Regions from separate parts of the Halomonas sp. B23F22_20 genome, predicted to be linked through region 2. Evidence: predicted binding sites of a transcription regulator. Region 2 holds the regulator's gene; each other region holds the start of a gene.
The links. Region 2 encodes sigma-54, which starts transcription at its own class of promoters, with help from an activator protein. Its sites were predicted from a motif close to TGGCACNNNNNTTGCTNT; they were not measured.
Positions count from the first base shown of each region.

Region 1 (4,209 bases), on a different contig from region 2:
TGGCTTCGAGATCCTGGCTGTCGCGGCCGTTCCGCGAGCGCTCGACGCAGATATTCCTCGGCGTGCTGCTCGCCGCCCTGGCGGTGGTCACGCTGCTCAACCTGATCGTGCCGGCGGGGCATCCGCTGCACGTCTCTACTTATACCGTTACCTTGCTCGGCAAGTACCTGAGCTTTGCGCTGCTGGCGGTGGCGCTGGACCTGGTGTGGGGCTATCTCGGCATCCTGAGTCTCGGCCACGGTGCCTTCTTCGCCCTGGGCGGCTACGCCATGGGGATGTACCTGATGCGCCAGATCGGGGATCGCGGGGTGTACGGGGATCCGGTGCTGCCGGACTTCATGGTGTTCCTCGACTGGGACCGCCTGCCCTGGTACTGGCACGGCTTCGACATGGCCTGGTTCGCCTTTGTGATGGTGCTGCTGGCGCCGGGGCTGCTGGCGCTGGTGTTCGGCTTCCTGGCGTTCCGCTCGCGTGTCACCGGGGTCTATCTGTCGATCATCACCCAGGCGCTGACCTTCGCGCTGATGCTGGCCTTCTTCCGCAACGAGATGGGCTTCGGCGGCAACAACGGTCTGACCGACTTCAAGGAGCTGCTCGGCTTCGACCTGCGCAGCGACGCCACGCGGCTGGGGCTGTTCCTGGCCTCCGGGCTGGCGCTGGCGCTGGGCTACGTGCTGTGCCGGGCCATCGTCGCCAGCAAGCTGGGGCGGGTTAGCGTGGCCTGCCGCGACGCCGAGGCGCGCACCCGTTTCCTCGGCTACCGCGTCGAGCGCGTGCAGCTGTTCGTGTTCGTGATCTCGGCGATGCTCGCCGGCGTGGCCGGCGCGCTCTACGTGCCCCAGGTCGGCATCATCAACCCCGGCGAGTTCTCGCCCATCTTCTCCATCGAGGTGGTGCTGTGGGTGGCGCTCGGCGGCCGCGGCACCCTCTACGGCGCGGTGATCGGGGCGCTGGTGGTCAACTACGCCAAGACGGTGTTCACCGGCGTGATGCCGGAGGCCTGGCTGTTCGCCCTCGGCGGGCTCTTCGTGGTGGTCACGGTTCTGCTGCCGAAGGGCGTGGCCGGCCTGCTGGCGTCGCTGCGCCGCCGTCGTGATGACGGCGCCTCCGAGACACCCGCGCAGGGAGCGAGCTCATGAACCTGTTCAAGGAGATGGCCAGCCGCGATCGCGTCTTCGACTTCATGGCGCCGGCACGCTCGCCGGTGGACGTGCGCCACGGCCCCATCCTGTATCTGGAGGACGTCAGCGTCAGCTTCGACGGCTTCCGCGCCATCAATGACCTGAACCTGACCATCGACGACGGCGAGCTGCGCTGCATCATCGGCCCCAACGGCGCCGGCAAGACCACCATGATGGACATCATCACCGGCAAGACCCGGCCCGATCACGGCTCGGTGTGGTTCGGCAGCCGCCACAATCTGCTGACCATGAAAGAGCCCGAGATCGCGAGCCTCGGCATCGGTCGCAAGTTCCAGAAGCCGACCACCTTCGAGGCCCTGACGGTGTTCGAGAATCTCGAGTTGGCGATGGCCGCCGACAAGCGCATCTGGCCGACGCTGAGCGCCAGGCTGTCCGGCGAGGCGCGGGACCGCATCGACGAGGTGCTGGTCACCATCGGCCTGGCCGGGCATCGCGACCGGCCCGCCGGCATCCTGTCCCATGGGCAGAAACAGTGGCTGGAAATCGGCATGCTGCTGATGCAGCGGCCGCGGCTGCTACTGGTCGACGAGCCGGTGGCGGGGATGACCGAACAGGAAATGGAGCGCACCGCCGAGCTGCTCACCGGCCTGGCAGGAAAGCAGTCGGTGGTGGTGGTCGAACACGACATGGGCTTCGTGCGCTCGATCGCGCGCACCGTGACGGTGCTGCACCAGGGCAGCGTGCTGGCTGAGGGCAGCATGGATCAGGTGTCGAGCGATCCGAAGGTGGTCGAGGTCTATCTGGGCACCGAGTCGGACAACACGGAGGACGCCTGATGCTGAGTATTCGCGCACTCGATCAGTACTACGGCGAGAGCCATACCCTGTGGGGCGTCGACCTCGAGGTGCCGGCCGGGCAGTGCACCTGCGTGATGGGCCGCAACGGGGTGGGCAAGACCACCCTGATGAAGGCGGTGATGGGCGAGGTCGCGGTGGCCTCAGGCAGCCTGCGCTACGCCGACGACGTGCAGCTGACGAATAAACGCATAGAGGACCGCTCGCGGCTGGGCATCGGCTACGTGCCCCAGGGACGCCAGATCTTCCCGCTGCTGACCGTGGAGGAGAATCTCCGCACCGGTCTGGCGGCCCGCGGCGACGGCGCGAAGCGCATTCCCGAGCGCATCTATGAGCTGTTCCCGGTGCTCGCCGAGATGCGCCATCGGCGCGGCGGCGACCTCTCCGGCGGCCAGCAGCAGCAGCTGGCCATCGGCCGCGCCCTGGTGCTCGAGCCAAAGCTCTTGATCCTCGACGAGCCGGGGGAGGGCATCCAGCCCAACATCGTCGCCCAGATCGGCGAGGTGATCCGGCGGCTGATCCGCGAGGACGGCCTGACCGTGCTGCTGGTCGAGCAGAAGCTGCCTTTCGCCCGCCAGTATGCCGATCGTTTTGCGATCATGGATCGTGGCAGGCCGGTGGCCGAGGGGGCGATCGACGAGCTCGACGACGAGCTGATCAAGACCCACCTGACCGTCTGACGCTGACCGTCGGATTCTGCTCACCCGCCCCACGCCCGTCGCGAGGTCCGCTCGCGACGGGCGTCTTGCGTCATGCTGGTGCGAAAGAGACATTCGGCGACCGATAGGAGTGCATGACGAGGCCCTGAATGTGCCTTCCTGGTGCAGCGCCGCCTTGGGATACGCGATTGTGTACAAGATAAAATATTGTTTATTAATGACTATTTCGTAATTTCACCAACCTGGTACGTGGCTTGCTGAAGTTAGGGCAATGGACAACAGCCACCGGACCACAGGACCCGTCGATGACCGCCATTTCGCGAGCCCTCCCGTTGCCCGCCGAGTCGGGCCATCGCTTCGACGGCGAGCGTCGCTGGGCGGCATCGCTGTCGCTGGCCTTCGATGTCCGTGCGGATGGTCATACCCGGATGCTCAGGGCCCGTCATCAGGGGCCGCTGCGGGTGCAGCGGCCTTTCTACCCGGAAGCCCCCGACGCGGCGGGCCGGCCCGGTGCCTGCCATGTCTATCTGCTGCATCCGCCCGGTGGTCTGGTCAGCGGTGACGAGCTCGCCATCGCGGTCCGGCTCGAGCCCGGCGCCCAGGCGCTGCTCACCACGCCGGCGGCCAACAAGCTCTATCGTGCCGACAGCCAGGGCGTGCGCTGGTATCAGCACACACGGCTCGGCGTGGCCGAGGATGCGCTGCTGGAATGGCTGCCCCAGGAGACCATCGCCTTCGATGGCTCGAAGGGCAGCCAGGTCACCGACATCGAGCTGGCCGCCGGCGCGTGCTGCCTGGGCTGGGAGGTGCTGGCGCTGGGACGGCCGGCAAGCGAATTGCCCTATGTGTCGGGGGCCATCGAGCAGCGCTTTCGCCTGACCCGTGAGGGGCGCCCGCTGTGGTGCGAACGCCAGGTGCTGGACCCGACCCATCGCCGCTTCCGTGGCGCCTGGGGGCAGGGCGGCGCCGGCGTTCAGGCGACGCTGTGGGCGGTGGGGCTCGACGACGAGACGGACGCGATCGCCGAGCTGCGCGAGGCGCTGCCGGCGAGCCGGGAATGGGCGGTGACGGTGCGCCAGGGCGTGCTGTTGCTGCGCTACCTGGGCGGTGAGCGCAACGTCGCCTGGTCGCTGTGCCAGCGGGCCTGGGAGGTGCTGCGCCCCCGGCTGGCCGGGCGGCCGGCCTGTGTGCCGCGGATATGGCTGACCTGACGAGGAGCTGGAAGCTCGAAGCGGGAAGCTTGAAGTCTCCGGCTTCCAGGCATTGGGGGACTTCCGGCTTCACGCTTCCAGGCGCGAAGCGCCGCTCTTCCAGCCCGGTTGCGACTGGCTGGGCATCGAATTAAAGCAAAATGGCTAGGGAGCTATCGCGATGGAGCTGACCCCGAGAGACAAGGACAAGCTGCTGCTGTTCACCGCCGGTCTGCTGGCCGAGCGGCGCCGCGACCGCGGCCTGAAGCTGAACTATCCGGAGGCCGTGGCGCTGATCAGCTGCGAGATCATGGAGGGCGCTCGCGATGGCAAGAGCGTCGCCGAGCTGATGGGCGCGGGCCGC
Region 1 covers NZ_JBIEKH010000016.1:32,822-37,030, forward strand. Annotated here, with positions in the region: gene urtC (urea ABC transporter permease subunit UrtC) at 1-1,139, shown strand, start outside; gene urtD (urea ABC transporter ATP-binding protein UrtD) at 1,136-1,978, shown strand; gene urtE (urea ABC transporter ATP-binding subunit UrtE) at 1,978-2,676, shown strand; gene ACGTN6_RS14135 (urease accessory protein UreD) at 2,961-3,866, shown strand; gene ureA (urease subunit gamma) at 4,027-4,209, shown strand, end outside.
Region 1: the regulator sigma-54 is predicted to act here: its motif matches at 2,899-2,916, upstream of ACGTN6_RS14135 (urease accessory protein UreD).

Region 2 (4,209 bases):
GTCGGCCTGCTGGGCCCCAACGGCGCCGGCAAGACCACCTCCTTCTACATGATCGTCGGCCTGGTACGGGCCGACGCGGGGCAGGTCTCCATCGACGACCACGACCTCTCGGGCAGCGCCATGCACGAGCGGGCACGAGCCGGTATCGGCTACCTGCCCCAGGAAGCCTCGATCTTCCGCAAACTGTCGGTTGCCGACAACATCATGGCGATCCTCGAAACCCGCCGCGATCTCGGCCGTCCCCAGCGCCGCGAACGCCTCGAACAACTGCTCGAGGACTTCCACGTCACCCATATTCGCGACAACCTGGGCATGAGCCTGTCCGGCGGCGAGCGGCGACGGGTGGAGATCGCCCGAGCCCTGGCCACCGAACCTGACTTCATCCTGCTCGACGAGCCCTTCGCCGGCGTCGACCCCATCTCGGTAGGCGAGATCAAGGGCATCATTCGCCAGCTCAAGGCCCGTGAGATCGGGGTGCTGATCACCGATCACAACGTCCGCGAGACACTGGACATCTGCGACGGCGCCTACATCGTCGGCGACGGCCAGATCATCGCCAAGGGCGACACCGAACAGATCCTGGCCAACCAGCGCGTACGCGACGTCTACCTCGGCCAGGACTTCCGACTCTAAGCTCAACAGCTTCGCAAGTCACTGATATAGCGTCGCCAAGCGACGACGGGCATGCCAATTGCCATTGGCATGCTAATTGCTTCATCAACACTTGCATGGCGCCATCCGGGGCACTAGGGTAGGAAACTCTTCGCCGGAGGAGTGGAACCATCCATGGCCATGAAGGCATCCCTGCAACTGCGCGTCGGCACCCAACTGACCATGACGCCCCAGCTGCAACAAGCGATCGGCCTGTTGCAGCTCTCGACCCTCGACCTCCGTCAGGAAATCCAGCAGGCGCTGGAAGCCAATCCCATGCTGGAGCTCGAGGACGATTTCGGCGAACAGGCGGTCGGCGAGACCCCGGAAGACGACTGGTCCGACGAGATTCCCGCGGAACTCTCCGTGGACAGCGACTGGTCGGACACCTTCCAGGATGCCGGCGGCAGCGGCGAAGCCCCCGACTTCGAGCGTCAGGCCGCCGGCCAGAGCCTGCAAAGCCATCTCGGCTGGCAGTTGGCCATGAGCGACCTCGATGAGCGCGAGACACGCATCGCCGAGAGCCTGATCGACGCGGTCAACGCCGACGGCTATCTGGATCAGCCGCTGGACGAGCTGCGTGACGGCCTGCGTGCCCAGGGCCTGGCAGGGCTCGCCACCCGCGAGGTAGAAGCGGTGCTGATGCGCCTGCAGCAGTTCGAGCCCACCGGGGTCTTTGCCCGGGATCTACGCGAGTGCCTGATGCTGCAGCTCGCCACGCTACCCGATGACACGCCACTACTTCCCCAGGCCAGGCGTCTGGTGCGTCAATTCCTGGAGGCCCTGGCCGGTAACGATCGTCGCCTGCTCAAGCGACGCCTGGGGCTCGACGACGACGCCCTCGACCGTGTCATCACCCTGATTCGCGGCCTCGATCCACGACCGGGCAGCGCCTATGCGGGCGACGACAACGACTACGTGATTCCCGACCTGGTCGCTCGCCACACGCCACAGGGCTGGCGCATCGAACTCAACCCCGAGGCCATGCCGCGGCTGCGTATCCAGCCCGACTATGCCGCCCTGATCCGCCGCGCCGACAAGAGCGACGACAACCAGTTCCTCAAGGACCATCTCCAGGAGGCTCGCTGGCTGATCAAGAGCCTGACCAGCCGCAACGACACCCTGCTCAGGGTCGGACGCGAGGTGATGACCCGCCAGATCGACTTCCTCGAACAGGGCGAGGAGGCGATGAAGCCGCTTATCCTGGCCGACATTGCCCAGGCGGTGGAGATGCACGAATCGACCATCTCGCGAGTGACCACCCAGAAGTTCATCCATACCCCGCGCGGCGTATTCGAGCTCAAGTATTTCTTCTCGAGCCAGGTCGGAGACGGCGAGGATGCCCACTCCAGCACCGCCATCCGCGCCCGTATTCGCAAACTGATCCAGGACGAGCCGTCGCGCAAGCCACTGTCCGACAGCAAGCTGGTCGAACTGCTCGCCGAGGAAGGCATCGAGGTGGCCAGGCGTACCGTCGCCAAGTACCGCGAGGCAATGCAGATCCCCTCGTCCAGCCGGCGAAAGCGTCTCGGCTGATACCACGGGGAGACTCCCCAGAAGGGCGTGGAAAAGCGCCTGGCGCGGGGGGTTTGCACGGCACCAAAAAGGGTTACAATCGGATCACCACCCAAGGAGCAAGGAGCGTGTCATGCAAGTCAACCTCACCGGCCACCATGTGGAACTGACCGATCCCCTGCGTGACTACGTGCAGGAGAAGCTCACGCGCCTCGAGCGCCATTACGACAACATCACCACCGTGCAGGTCACGCTCTCCGTCGAAAAGGAACGTCAGCAGGCCGCCTGCACCCTGCATGCCGCCGGTGCCGATCTACACGCCGAGGCGATGGACGGCGACATGTACGCTGCCATCGACGCCCTTGCCGACAAGCTGGACCGCCAGTTGGTCAAGCACAAGGAAAAAACCCAGGCCCGCGCCCAGGGCGCCGCAAGCGTCCGCTGAGCTGCCATGTCTCTCGAAGCCATCCTGCCCCCGGAGCGCACCCTGTTCGGTGTGCCCGGGGGAAGCAAGAAGAGGGTGCTGGAATTCTTCAGCACCTTCATTGCCCAGAACACTCCGAGCCTCGACAGCCAGGAGGTCTTCAGCCGGCTGATCGGTCGTGAGCGCCTCGGCAGTACCGGTATTGGACATGGGGTCGCCATCCCCCATTCCCGCAACCCGCACTGCAAGGCCCCCATCGCCGGCTTTCTCAAGCTCGCCGAACCGGTCGACTTCGATGCCATCGACGGCGAGCCCGTTGACCTGGTATTCGTCCTGTTGGTCCCTGAAGAGGCCGATGATGCTCATCTCGCCCTGCTCGGCCAGGTGGCCAGCGTGATGAACGACGCCGAAACTCGCAGCGCACTACGCCGGGCCGACAGTCAGCGAGCGCTCCACGACTGCCTTCTTGAGGCCATTCGACGACAGGCCCCGGCCGCCAACGGGCGCAGCTGAGCCCCGCGTCCGCCCCGACCAGGAGATCCGTCATGCAACTCGTCATCATCAGCGGACGCTCCGGCTCCGGCAAGTCGATTGCCCTGCAAGCCCTGGAAGATCTCGGCTTCTATGCCATCGACAACCTGCCGGCCATGCTGCTGGGCCCGCTGGTAGACGAACTCAGCAGCGGCCAATCTCTGCGCAGCGCCATCGCGGTAAGCATCGACGCCCGCAACCTGCCCCACGCCCTGGAGCGATTTCCGTCGCTGCTCGAGGACGTTCGCGCCCGCAACATCCATTGCCAGGTCATCTACCTGACCACCGACGCCCGGATTCTTCTGGAACGCTATTCCGCTACCCGTCGCCGCCATCCCCTGACCCGGGACAGCGAGATGACGCTGGCCGAAGCGATCGATAGAGAAGAGGAAGCGCTGACCGAGATCCGCGACCTTGCCGACCTCTTGATTGATACTTCACGACTCTCGGTACACGATCTGCGCGGTCGCATCACCGACCAGGTCGCCGGTCATCGTCGCGAAGGCCTGACGCTGACAGTGGAGTCGTTCGGCTTCAAGCGCGGCGTGCCCCTGGATGCCGACATCGTGTTCGATGCCCGCTGCCTGCCCAATCCCTACTGGGACCCGCGCCTGCGCGATGCCACCGGTCGCGACGCCAGCGTCATCGACTTCCTCGAGGGCTATCCGATAGTCGACGAGATGGCCGACGACATCCTGGCCTGGGTCGAACGCTGGTTGCCTCGCTATCGCGCCAGCCAGCGCAGCTACCTGACGGTGGCGATCGGCTGTACCGGCGGACAGCATCGTTCCACCTACCTGGCCGAGCGTCTGGCCCACCGTCTGGCCGCGACTCATGCCGGCGTGCGGCTCCGCCACCGCGAGCTGAGCCTGCAACTCACCCTTCCCGCCCCGAACGACGACGCCGAGGACCGCTAGTCACGTGCCCAGACGCAAGCTGACCCTGATCAACAAGCGCGGCCTGCACGCCCGCGCCGCCACCCGCCTGGTACAGTGTTGCCAACCCTTCGTGTCGCAAGTCACCGTCTACCACGGTGAGCAGCAAGCCGATGCAGCCAACATCATGGCACTGCTGATGCTCGCCGCCCC
Region 2 covers NZ_JBIEKH010000013.1:76,019-80,227, reverse strand. Annotated here, with positions in the region: gene lptB (LPS export ABC transporter ATP-binding protein) at 1-633, shown strand, start outside; gene ACGTN6_RS12360 (RNA polymerase factor sigma-54) at 787-2,187, shown strand; gene hpf (ribosome hibernation-promoting factor, HPF/YfiA family) at 2,300-2,611, shown strand; gene ACGTN6_RS12350 (PTS sugar transporter subunit IIA) at 2,618-3,103, shown strand; gene rapZ (RNase adapter RapZ) at 3,136-4,038, shown strand; gene ACGTN6_RS12340 (HPr family phosphocarrier protein) at 4,043-4,209, shown strand, end outside.

Region 3 (4,209 bases), on a different contig from region 2:
CGAACACGCATTCGGCCGAGACGATGTCGAGATGCTCGGTGACGCGGTAGCCCTCGAGGTGCGAGGAGGTGGTCAAAAGCAGGCGGTCGGACATGGACGTTCCCTCTGGTCGGCGATGGCGTCGGCCGGCGCATGCGCCGGCAAGACCCTCAAGATAAGCGCCTCTTCGCGCCCCGCGCAACGCCTGACGCTACACGCTCTCAGGCATCGCGCCTGATGCGCAGGCCGTGCCGGCGAAGCTTGCGCACCACGCTGGGCTGGCTGATGCCGAGCCGATCGGCAAGCGCATAGGTAGAAGGCAGCTCCGCGCACAGCTCGGCCAGGATGGCCCTCTCGGTGCGCGCCAGCGCCGCCTTGAGCGATTCCCCCTCCTCCAGCCCCATGGATGCCTCGCCGCGGGACGCAGCCTGCTGCTGCGACGAGATCATCGGCCCCGGGCGGGATCCCGCCGGCTCTGGATCACCGCGAATGACATCGTCCCCGGCAGAGAGCCAGGCCCGCTCCAGCCAGTTCTCCAGCTCGCGAACGTTGCCCGGCCAGTCGCGGCCCATCAGCTCCTGCCAGACGTCGCGCCCCATCAGCTTGTCGCGGCCGTAGCGGGCATTGAGGCGCTTGAGCTGGCGCTCGACCAAGCCGGGAATGTCCTCGCGGCGCTCGCGAAGCGGCGGCAGGGTGACGGGAATGACGTTGAGCCGGTAATAGAGGTCGAGCCGGAAGCGCCCCTCCTCGACGCCGCGGGCCAGGTCCTGGTTGGTGGCCACCACCAGGCGAAAGTCGACGCGGCGAGGCCGGGTATCGCCCAGCCGGGTCACGCTGCCATCCTGGATGACCTTGAGCAGCTTGGTCTGCATCGCCAGCGGCAGCTCGCCGATCTCGTCGAGGAACAGGGTGCCGCCCTCGGCCTGCTCCAGCAGCCCCGCCTTGCCACCCGGCGCCGCACCGCTGAAGGCGCCGTGCCGATAGCCGAACATCTCCGACTCGAACAGGCTCTCCGGGATGGCGCCGCAGTTGACATCGATGAAGGGGCCCTCGCGACGAGCGCTCCAGCGGTGCAGCTGGCGGGCGAAGGCGGTCTTGCCGACGCCCGACTCGCCGAGCATCAGCACCGTGGCATCGGTCGGCGCCACGCGCTTGAGTAGCATGGCCACCTCACGCATCACCTCGCTGCGCACCTCCAGCTCGCCCAGCTCGGCCTCGAGGCCGACCTCCTCGGCGCCGCCGCCACGCCTCAGGTGCTCGCTGAAGCGTCGTTGCAGCAGCGCATATTCCTCCTGCAGCAGCTGCAGGTCGGTCAGGTCCATGGAGCGGCTGACCACCGCCGCCAGTCGACCGGCCTGGAACACCGGATGCGCCTGGGCGACCACCCGTCGCCCCGTACCGGTCACCTGCATCAGCTGGGCAGGCCGTCCGGTGCGCATGACCTCCAGGCTGATCGACGGTTTGAGCACCCCCTGAGCCTCCAGGGCCTGCACGGTGGTGCGACACAGGTCTTCCCGGGACATGCCGTAGACCGCCGCCGCCGCGGGGCTGACGTCGCGCACCCGGCCGTCGGCGTCGACCACGAAGAAGTGATCGTGGGCGGTCTCGATGATGGTCTGCAGGATACGGCTGTCGAGCTCGCTCATGGGGCCTCGTGTCGATGCACAATTGAATCACGATTCATTATCGTATCACTCGACGCCTCCCGATGATTCAACAATGCATCGATTGAGAAAAAAGATTCGCCATATCAAAGCATTAAAATTGGCACGCTTTATGCTTCTACAGCAGCAGGACAATCCATAACGCGGAGCAGAAGATGAGCGACTTCAACCAGCCCCTCGGCGGCAACGAAATGCCGCGCTTCGGCGGACCAGCCACCATGATGCGCCTGCCCACCCAGGACAGCGCCGCGGGCCTCGATGCCGCCTTCATCGGCGTGCCCATGGACATCGGCACCTCAAACCGCCCCGGCACCCGGCTGGGCCCGCGCCAGATCCGCGACGAGTCGCGCATGCTGCGCCCCTACAACATGGCCACCCGCGCCGCGCCCTTCGACAGCCTGCAGGTGGCCGACATCGGCGACGTGCCGATCAACACCTTCAACCTGCCCAAGAATCTCGACATCATCACCGATTTCTACGACGAGGTGTTGTCCCACGGCTGCGTGCCGCTGACGCTGGGTGGCGATCACACCCTGACCTGGCCGCTGCTGCGCGCCATCGCCAAGAAGCACGGCCCGGTCGGGGTGATCCACGTCGACGCCCATGCCGACGTCAACGAGCACATGTTCGGCGAGGAAGTCGCCCACGGCTGCCCCTTCCGTCGCGCCCAGGAAGAGGGGCTGCTGGACAGCAAGCGAGTGGTGCAGATCGGCCTGCGCGGCACCGGCTATGCCGCCGACGACTTCGATTGGTGCCGCGAGCAGGGCTTCCGCGTGGTCACCGCCGAGGAGTGCTGGTACAAGTCGCTCGAGCCGCTGATGGCCGAAGTGCGCGAGCAGATGGGCGACGGCCCGGTGTACATCTCCTTCGATATCGACGGCCTCGACCCCTCTGTCGCTCCCGGCACCGGCACCGTCGAGATGGGCGGCCTCACCGCCCAGCAGGGCCTTGAGATCGTGCGCGGCGCGGCCGGCCTCAACGTGGTCGGTGGCGACCTGGTCGAAGTCTCCCCGCCCTATGACACCAGCGGCAACACCGCACTGATGGGCGCCACCCTGCTCTACGAGATGCTGTGCGTGCTGCCCGGGGTCAAGCGTCGCGACTGACCGCCGCCCGCTCGGCCCGGCGGCACCGGGCCACACCCATTACAAGACCAACAGGGAAATCCCATGGCTGATTCCTTCGAAACGACCCTCGCCAACCGCGCCGCGCCCTTGAGCCGCAGCGGTCTGCTGAAGTTCCTGATCCCCTCGCTGCTCGGCGTCGGCCTGTTCCTGGTGCCCTTCTCGACCGGCGACACCATCAACATCGGCATGGGCTTGATGGCCGACGGCCTCAAGGCGGCCCTCGGCGACGCCCTGCCGACCATCGCCACGGTGGTGCTGTGCCTTTCCGTCGTGCTGACGCTCACGGTCAAGCTCACCCGCCCGGCCTGGGCTCGCCAGGGCGCCCTGCACGAGCTGTTCGACGTGGCGCCGCTGTGGTTGGTGATGCGCGTCCTCGGCGCGGCATTCGCGCTGATGACCTACTTCCAGGTCGGCCCCGAGATGGTCACCGCCTCCTTCACCGGCGGGGTGATGCTCAACGATCTCGCCCCAGTGCTGCTGACCTTCTTCTTCTTCGCCGCCATCCTGCTGCCCTTCCTGGTCGACTTCGGCTTCATGGAGTTCATCGGCAGCCTGGTGCGCACGCCCTTCCGCAAGATCTTCGGCCTACCCGGGCGCAGCGCCATCGACGCCACCGCCTCCTGGATGGGCTCCGGCACCGTGGGCGTGCTGATCACCACCCAGCAGTACGAACAGGGCTACTACAACTGCCGCGAGGCCTCGGCCATCGCCACCAACTTCTCCATCGTCTCCATCGCCTTCGCGCTGCTGGTGACCAGCTTCATCGGCATCAACCACCTCTTCATCCCCTTCTACCTGACCGTGGTCGTGGCCGGCCTGGTCGCCGCCGTCATCGTGCCGCGCCTTCCTCCGCTGTCGCGCAAGTCCAACGCCTACTATGAACCGGCGGGCTGCCGCATCCAGGAAGAAAACACCGGCGACCAGAACCTGCTGCGCTACAGCCTGGGTATCGCTGTGGCCCGCGCCGAGACCGCTCCCGGCCCGCTCAAGCTGGCCCGGCTGGCGCTGTTCAACGTCGCCGACATCTTCCTGGGGCTGCTGCCGCTGGTGATCGCCATCGGCACCGTGGCGCTGATGCTCGCCGAGTTCACGCCGCTATTCACCTGGCTCTCCGCGCCCATGGTGCCGGTGCTGGAGTGGATGCGAATCCCCGAGGCCGAGGCCGCCGCCCCCGCGACCCTGGTGGGCTTCGCCGACATGTTCCTGCCGGCGGTGCTGGCCAGCGACATCGAGAGCGAGCTGACCCGCTTCGTGATCGCCTGCCTGTCGCTGACCCAACTGATCTACATGTCCGAGATCGGCGCCCTGCTGCTGAAGTCGAAGATTCCGCTCAAGCTGTGGGAGCTGGCGGCTATCTTCCTGCTGCGCACCGCCATCACCCTGCCGATCATCGTGGTCATGGGCCACTGGCTGGTCGGCTGAGGCGATGCCCATGAATC
Region 3 covers NZ_JBIEKH010000018.1:68,437-72,645, reverse strand. Annotated here, with positions in the region: gene ACGTN6_RS15405 (YbjQ family protein) at 1-94, opposite strand, end outside; gene ACGTN6_RS15400 (sigma-54 interaction domain-containing protein) at 201-1,625, opposite strand; gene speB (agmatinase) at 1,799-2,749, shown strand; gene ACGTN6_RS15390 (YjiH family protein) at 2,813-4,192, shown strand.
Region 3: the regulator sigma-54 is predicted to act here: its motif matches at 1,745-1,762, upstream of speB (agmatinase).

Region 4 (4,209 bases), on a different contig from region 2:
TCGGCCCACGCCGAGAATGGCATTCATGTAGCCGCCGGCCACCAGCGCGCCCAGCCCACCGATGGCCAGGAACACGGCGAACTCCCAGGGACGAGGAATGGCGAGATCGATCACATGAAACAGCGCGCCGCGGTCCAGTACCTCGCCGGCGATCACATGGCCGACCAGCGCCGCGGCTGCCACCGGGGCGAAGGCGCGCAGGGCATAGTGGCGTAGCACGACCTCATGAGCGAAGACGATGCCGGCCAGCGGGGCGTTGAAGGCGGTGGCGATGGCCGCCGCTACCCCGCAGGCGATGGTGATGTTGTCCTCCGAGCGCCCCAGCCGCAGCAGGCGCGCACCCGCTGAGCCGAGGCTCGCCCCCATGTGCACCAGTGGGCCGTACTGGCCTACCGAGGCGCCGGCGCCCAGCGACACCAGGCCGGAGAGAGCGGAGAGCGCTCCGGCTCGCGGTGGCAGCCGGCCGCGCCGGGTCTGTACGGCGGCGATGGCATCGGCGGGAGTGTGAGGGCGTCCCTCGGGAATGGCGCGGTGCAATTGGCCGACCACCAAGCCGCCGAGGGTCGGCACCAGAACAGTGGCCACCGCCAGCCATTCGGGATGGTCGAACATCATGCGCCCGCGCGGAGAGATCAGCAGCAGGTCGTTGAGCCACAGCACAGCACTGACGAAGCCCACGGCGGCTAGCGCCGCCACGCCGCCGATCACGCCGCCGAGCGCCACCAGTCCCAGAAAGCGCAGCACGCCCCGTGCCCCGCGGCCCTCGACTTTCCCTGTATCCGGCATGGTCATGTAGAAGGTGTAGGTGCTGGGCGATGGAAGATCCACTTTCGACGTCTCACGGAAGCGGCGTGATGCGGTTCGACAACAGGCTGCGCACTACACTCAACGGGACAGGCAACCCGTTAGCGCAGAGAGGTGATCAATGAGCGAGCGCTATCAAGGCGGCTGCTTCTGTGGCGCCGTCCAGTTGGAGGTCGAGGGCAAGCCCGAGGCGATGGGCTATTGCCACTGTGAGTCCTGCCGGCATTGGTCGGCCGGCCCGGTGAATGCCTTTACCCTCTGGAAACCCGATGCGGTGCGGATCACTCAGGGGGAAGAGGCGCTGGAGAGCTACCAGAAGACGTCCGCCAGCCGGCGCCGCTGGTGTCGACGCTGCGGCGGGCACGTGCTGACCGAGCACCCGGGCATGGGGCTGGTCGATGTCTATGCGGCGTTGCTGCCCGGCCTGGCCTTCGCGCCCCAACTGCACGTGCATTACCAGGAATCGGTGCTGCGCATTCCCGATGGGCTGCCCAAGATGAAGGATGTGCCGGCGGAACTCGGCGGTTCGGGAGAGACGCTGGAGGAGTGAGGAGCAAGGGGCGAGGTGCAAGGGGAAAGGAGCGAGGAGAACGGCGCCAGGCGTAGCGTGCGGGGCCCGTTGGGCCCCGCGTCGTGTCGGTTCGATGCGCTTCAATCCATCGAGGTGGCGCCGATGCGGTGAATGCTCAGGTCGGCGCCGTTGAACTCCTCTTCCTGGCTGAGGCGCAGCCCGGAGACCTTGGCCACCAGGCCGTAGACCACCAGGCCGCCGATGACCGCGACCGCCACGCCAGCCAGCGAGCCGATCAGCTGGGCCATCAGGCTGACGCCACCGAGGCCGCCGAGCCCCGCCTGGCCGAAGATGCCCGCGGCGATGCCGCCCCACACGCCGCACACTCCGTGCAGCGGCCACACGCCCAGCACGTCGTCGAGGCGCTCGACGCGTTCCTGCGCCCACTCGAAGAGACACACGAACAGCGCGCCGGCCACGCCGCCGGTGACCAGTGCACCGATCGGGTGCATCAGGTCGGAGCCGGCGCAGACCGCCACCAGGCCGGCCAGCGGGCCGTTATGGATGAAGCCCGGGTCCTTCTTGCCCAGCACCATGGCGACCAGGATGCCGCCGACCATGGCCATCAGGCTGTTGACCGCCACCAGGCCGCTGATGCTGTCCAGCGTCTGGGCCGACATGACGTTGAAGCCGAACCAGCCGATGGTCAGGATCCAGGCGCCCAGCGACAGGAAGGGGATGTTGGAGGGCGCGAAGGCCACTACCTTGCCGCCGCGATAGCGGCCGCGGCGGGCGCCCAGCAGCAGCAGCGCCACCAACGCCACCCAGCCGCCGAAGGCGTGCACCACCACGGAGCCGGCGAAGTCGTGGAAGCCGGCGCCGAAGGTGGCGGCGAGCCAGTCCTGCAGGCCGTAGTTGCCGTTCCAGACGATACCTTCGAAGAAGGGGTAGACCAGCCCGACGATCGCCCCGGCGGCGACCAGCATGGGGTAGAAGCGGGCGCGCTCGGCGATGCCCCCGGAAACGATGGCCGGGATCGCCGCGGCGAAGGTCATCAGGAAGAAGAACTTTACCAGGGCATAGCCGTGGCCGGCGGTCAGTTCCTCGGCGCCGGCGAAGAAGTGGGTGCCGTAGGCGATGTAATAGCCGACGAAGAAGTAGACCAGCGCCGAGACGCCGAAGTCAGTCATGATCTTGACCAGGGCGTTGACCTGGTTCTTGTGGCGCACCGTGCCCACCTCGAGGAAGGCGAAGCCGGCGTGCATGGCCAGCACCATGATGGCGCCGATCAGGATGAATAGCGTGTTGGCGCTCTGGGTCAGGGTCTCGACGGCACTCGTGATATCCACGGGAATGATCTCTCCTGATGCATGGGGAATGGCAAGATTCATCGGAGAGAAGCAATTAGTGTTCCATTCTGGCGCATATTGCGCCATGTCAGTGCTTTCTCGGCACCGTCACGGGGCGAGTGAGCCGCCTCGTGACGAGATTGCACCCCAATGGTGCCATGTTGCGCCACCTTGCACGCTTGGGGTGAATCCCCGTCCCTACACCCGTCGCCGGCCTGGTCGTCATGCGTCCGAGCCGCTGGTGTCGAGCCTGGCGAGCGTTAAAGCGTCTGCCAGGGCGACGAGGGCGGCTCGGATAGCAGCTCGTCGACGATCGTCAGCGCTCGATCTAGGGTCTCGCGGGTCTCGGCCGGGCCCAGGCACAGCCGAATGGCCTGGGGCGCCGGCTCACTGCCCATGCAGAACGGCTCGGGAGTGGAGACCTTGACCCCACGTCGGGCCAGCAGCGCCTGCACCTCGCTGCTGCGTCGTCCCTCCGGCAGGGGCAGCCAGATCAACGACGAGCCCTCGCGGCACAGCGGCGCGTAGGCAGCCAGGCGGTCCAGTGCCAGGCGGCGGCGGGCGGCCAGCTCGTCGATCTGCCAGCGCAGCAGCTCGCGACTGTCGGGATCCTCCATCCAGCGGCAGGCCGCCTCCACCATCAGCGGCGGCACCATCCAGCTCTGGGAGCGCAGGGCCGAGCAGAGGCGCTCCTGCAGCTGCTCCGGCACTGTGAGGCTGCCGATGCGCAGCCCACCGGCCAGTACCTTGGAGGTGCTGAAGATGTGCAGGGTACGCTCCGGGGCCAGGTCGATCAGCGGCGTGCCGCGCTGGGCCTCGGGCAGGTACTGCACGGCATCCTCGATCAGCCAGATGTCGTGTTCGCGGGCCAGGGCCACCAGGCGTTCGCGGCGGGCCTCGCTGAGCCGTGCCCCGGTGGGGTTGTTGAGGTCCGGGGTGGTGTAGAGCAGACGGGGTGGCTGGCGGGCGCACAGCCGGGCCAGGGCCTCCACGTCCAAGCCGTCGGCGTCCATCGGTACCGCCATCGGGCGCAGATGGGCCTGCTGGGCGGCGCAGACGAAGCCGGGGTAGGTGAGGGCATCGGCGGCCACCAGGTCGCCCGGCTGGGCGAGATTGTGCACCAGCAGGTGAATGCCGTGCTGGCCGCCCTGGGTGATCAGCAGGCGCGTGGGGTCGTCGGGCAGGCCGTGGCTGCCCTGCCAGGCGGCGATGCGTGCCCGCTGGGCCTCGCTACCTGCCTCGTGCTGATACTCGGTGGCGGCCTGCAGGGCATCGGGGGACGCGGCGATGCCCTCCAGGGCGCGCTGCAGGCCGCGAGCGCGCAGCGGATGGGGCGGCGGCAGGCTCATGCTGATGTCGATGACGCCGTCACCCGCCGGCTGGCCGGCGCGGAAGAAGGGGACGTGGTCATCCTCGGCCGCTCGACGCACATAGGTGCCGCTGCCGACCCGGGATTCGACCCAGCCGTGGCGTTGGGCCTCGGCGTAGGCGCGAGTGATGGTGCCCACGGTGACGCCCAGACGGTCGGCCAGCTGGCGCTGCGGC
Region 4 covers NZ_JBIEKH010000022.1:9,743-13,951, forward strand. Annotated here, with positions in the region: gene ACGTN6_RS16720 (chloride channel protein) at 1-828, opposite strand, end outside; gene ACGTN6_RS16725 (GFA family protein) at 926-1,354, shown strand; gene ACGTN6_RS16730 (ammonium transporter) at 1,456-2,706, opposite strand; gene ACGTN6_RS16735 (aminotransferase-like domain-containing protein) at 2,925-4,209, opposite strand, start outside.
Region 4: the regulator sigma-54 is predicted to act here: its motif matches at 2,713-2,730, upstream of ACGTN6_RS16730 (ammonium transporter).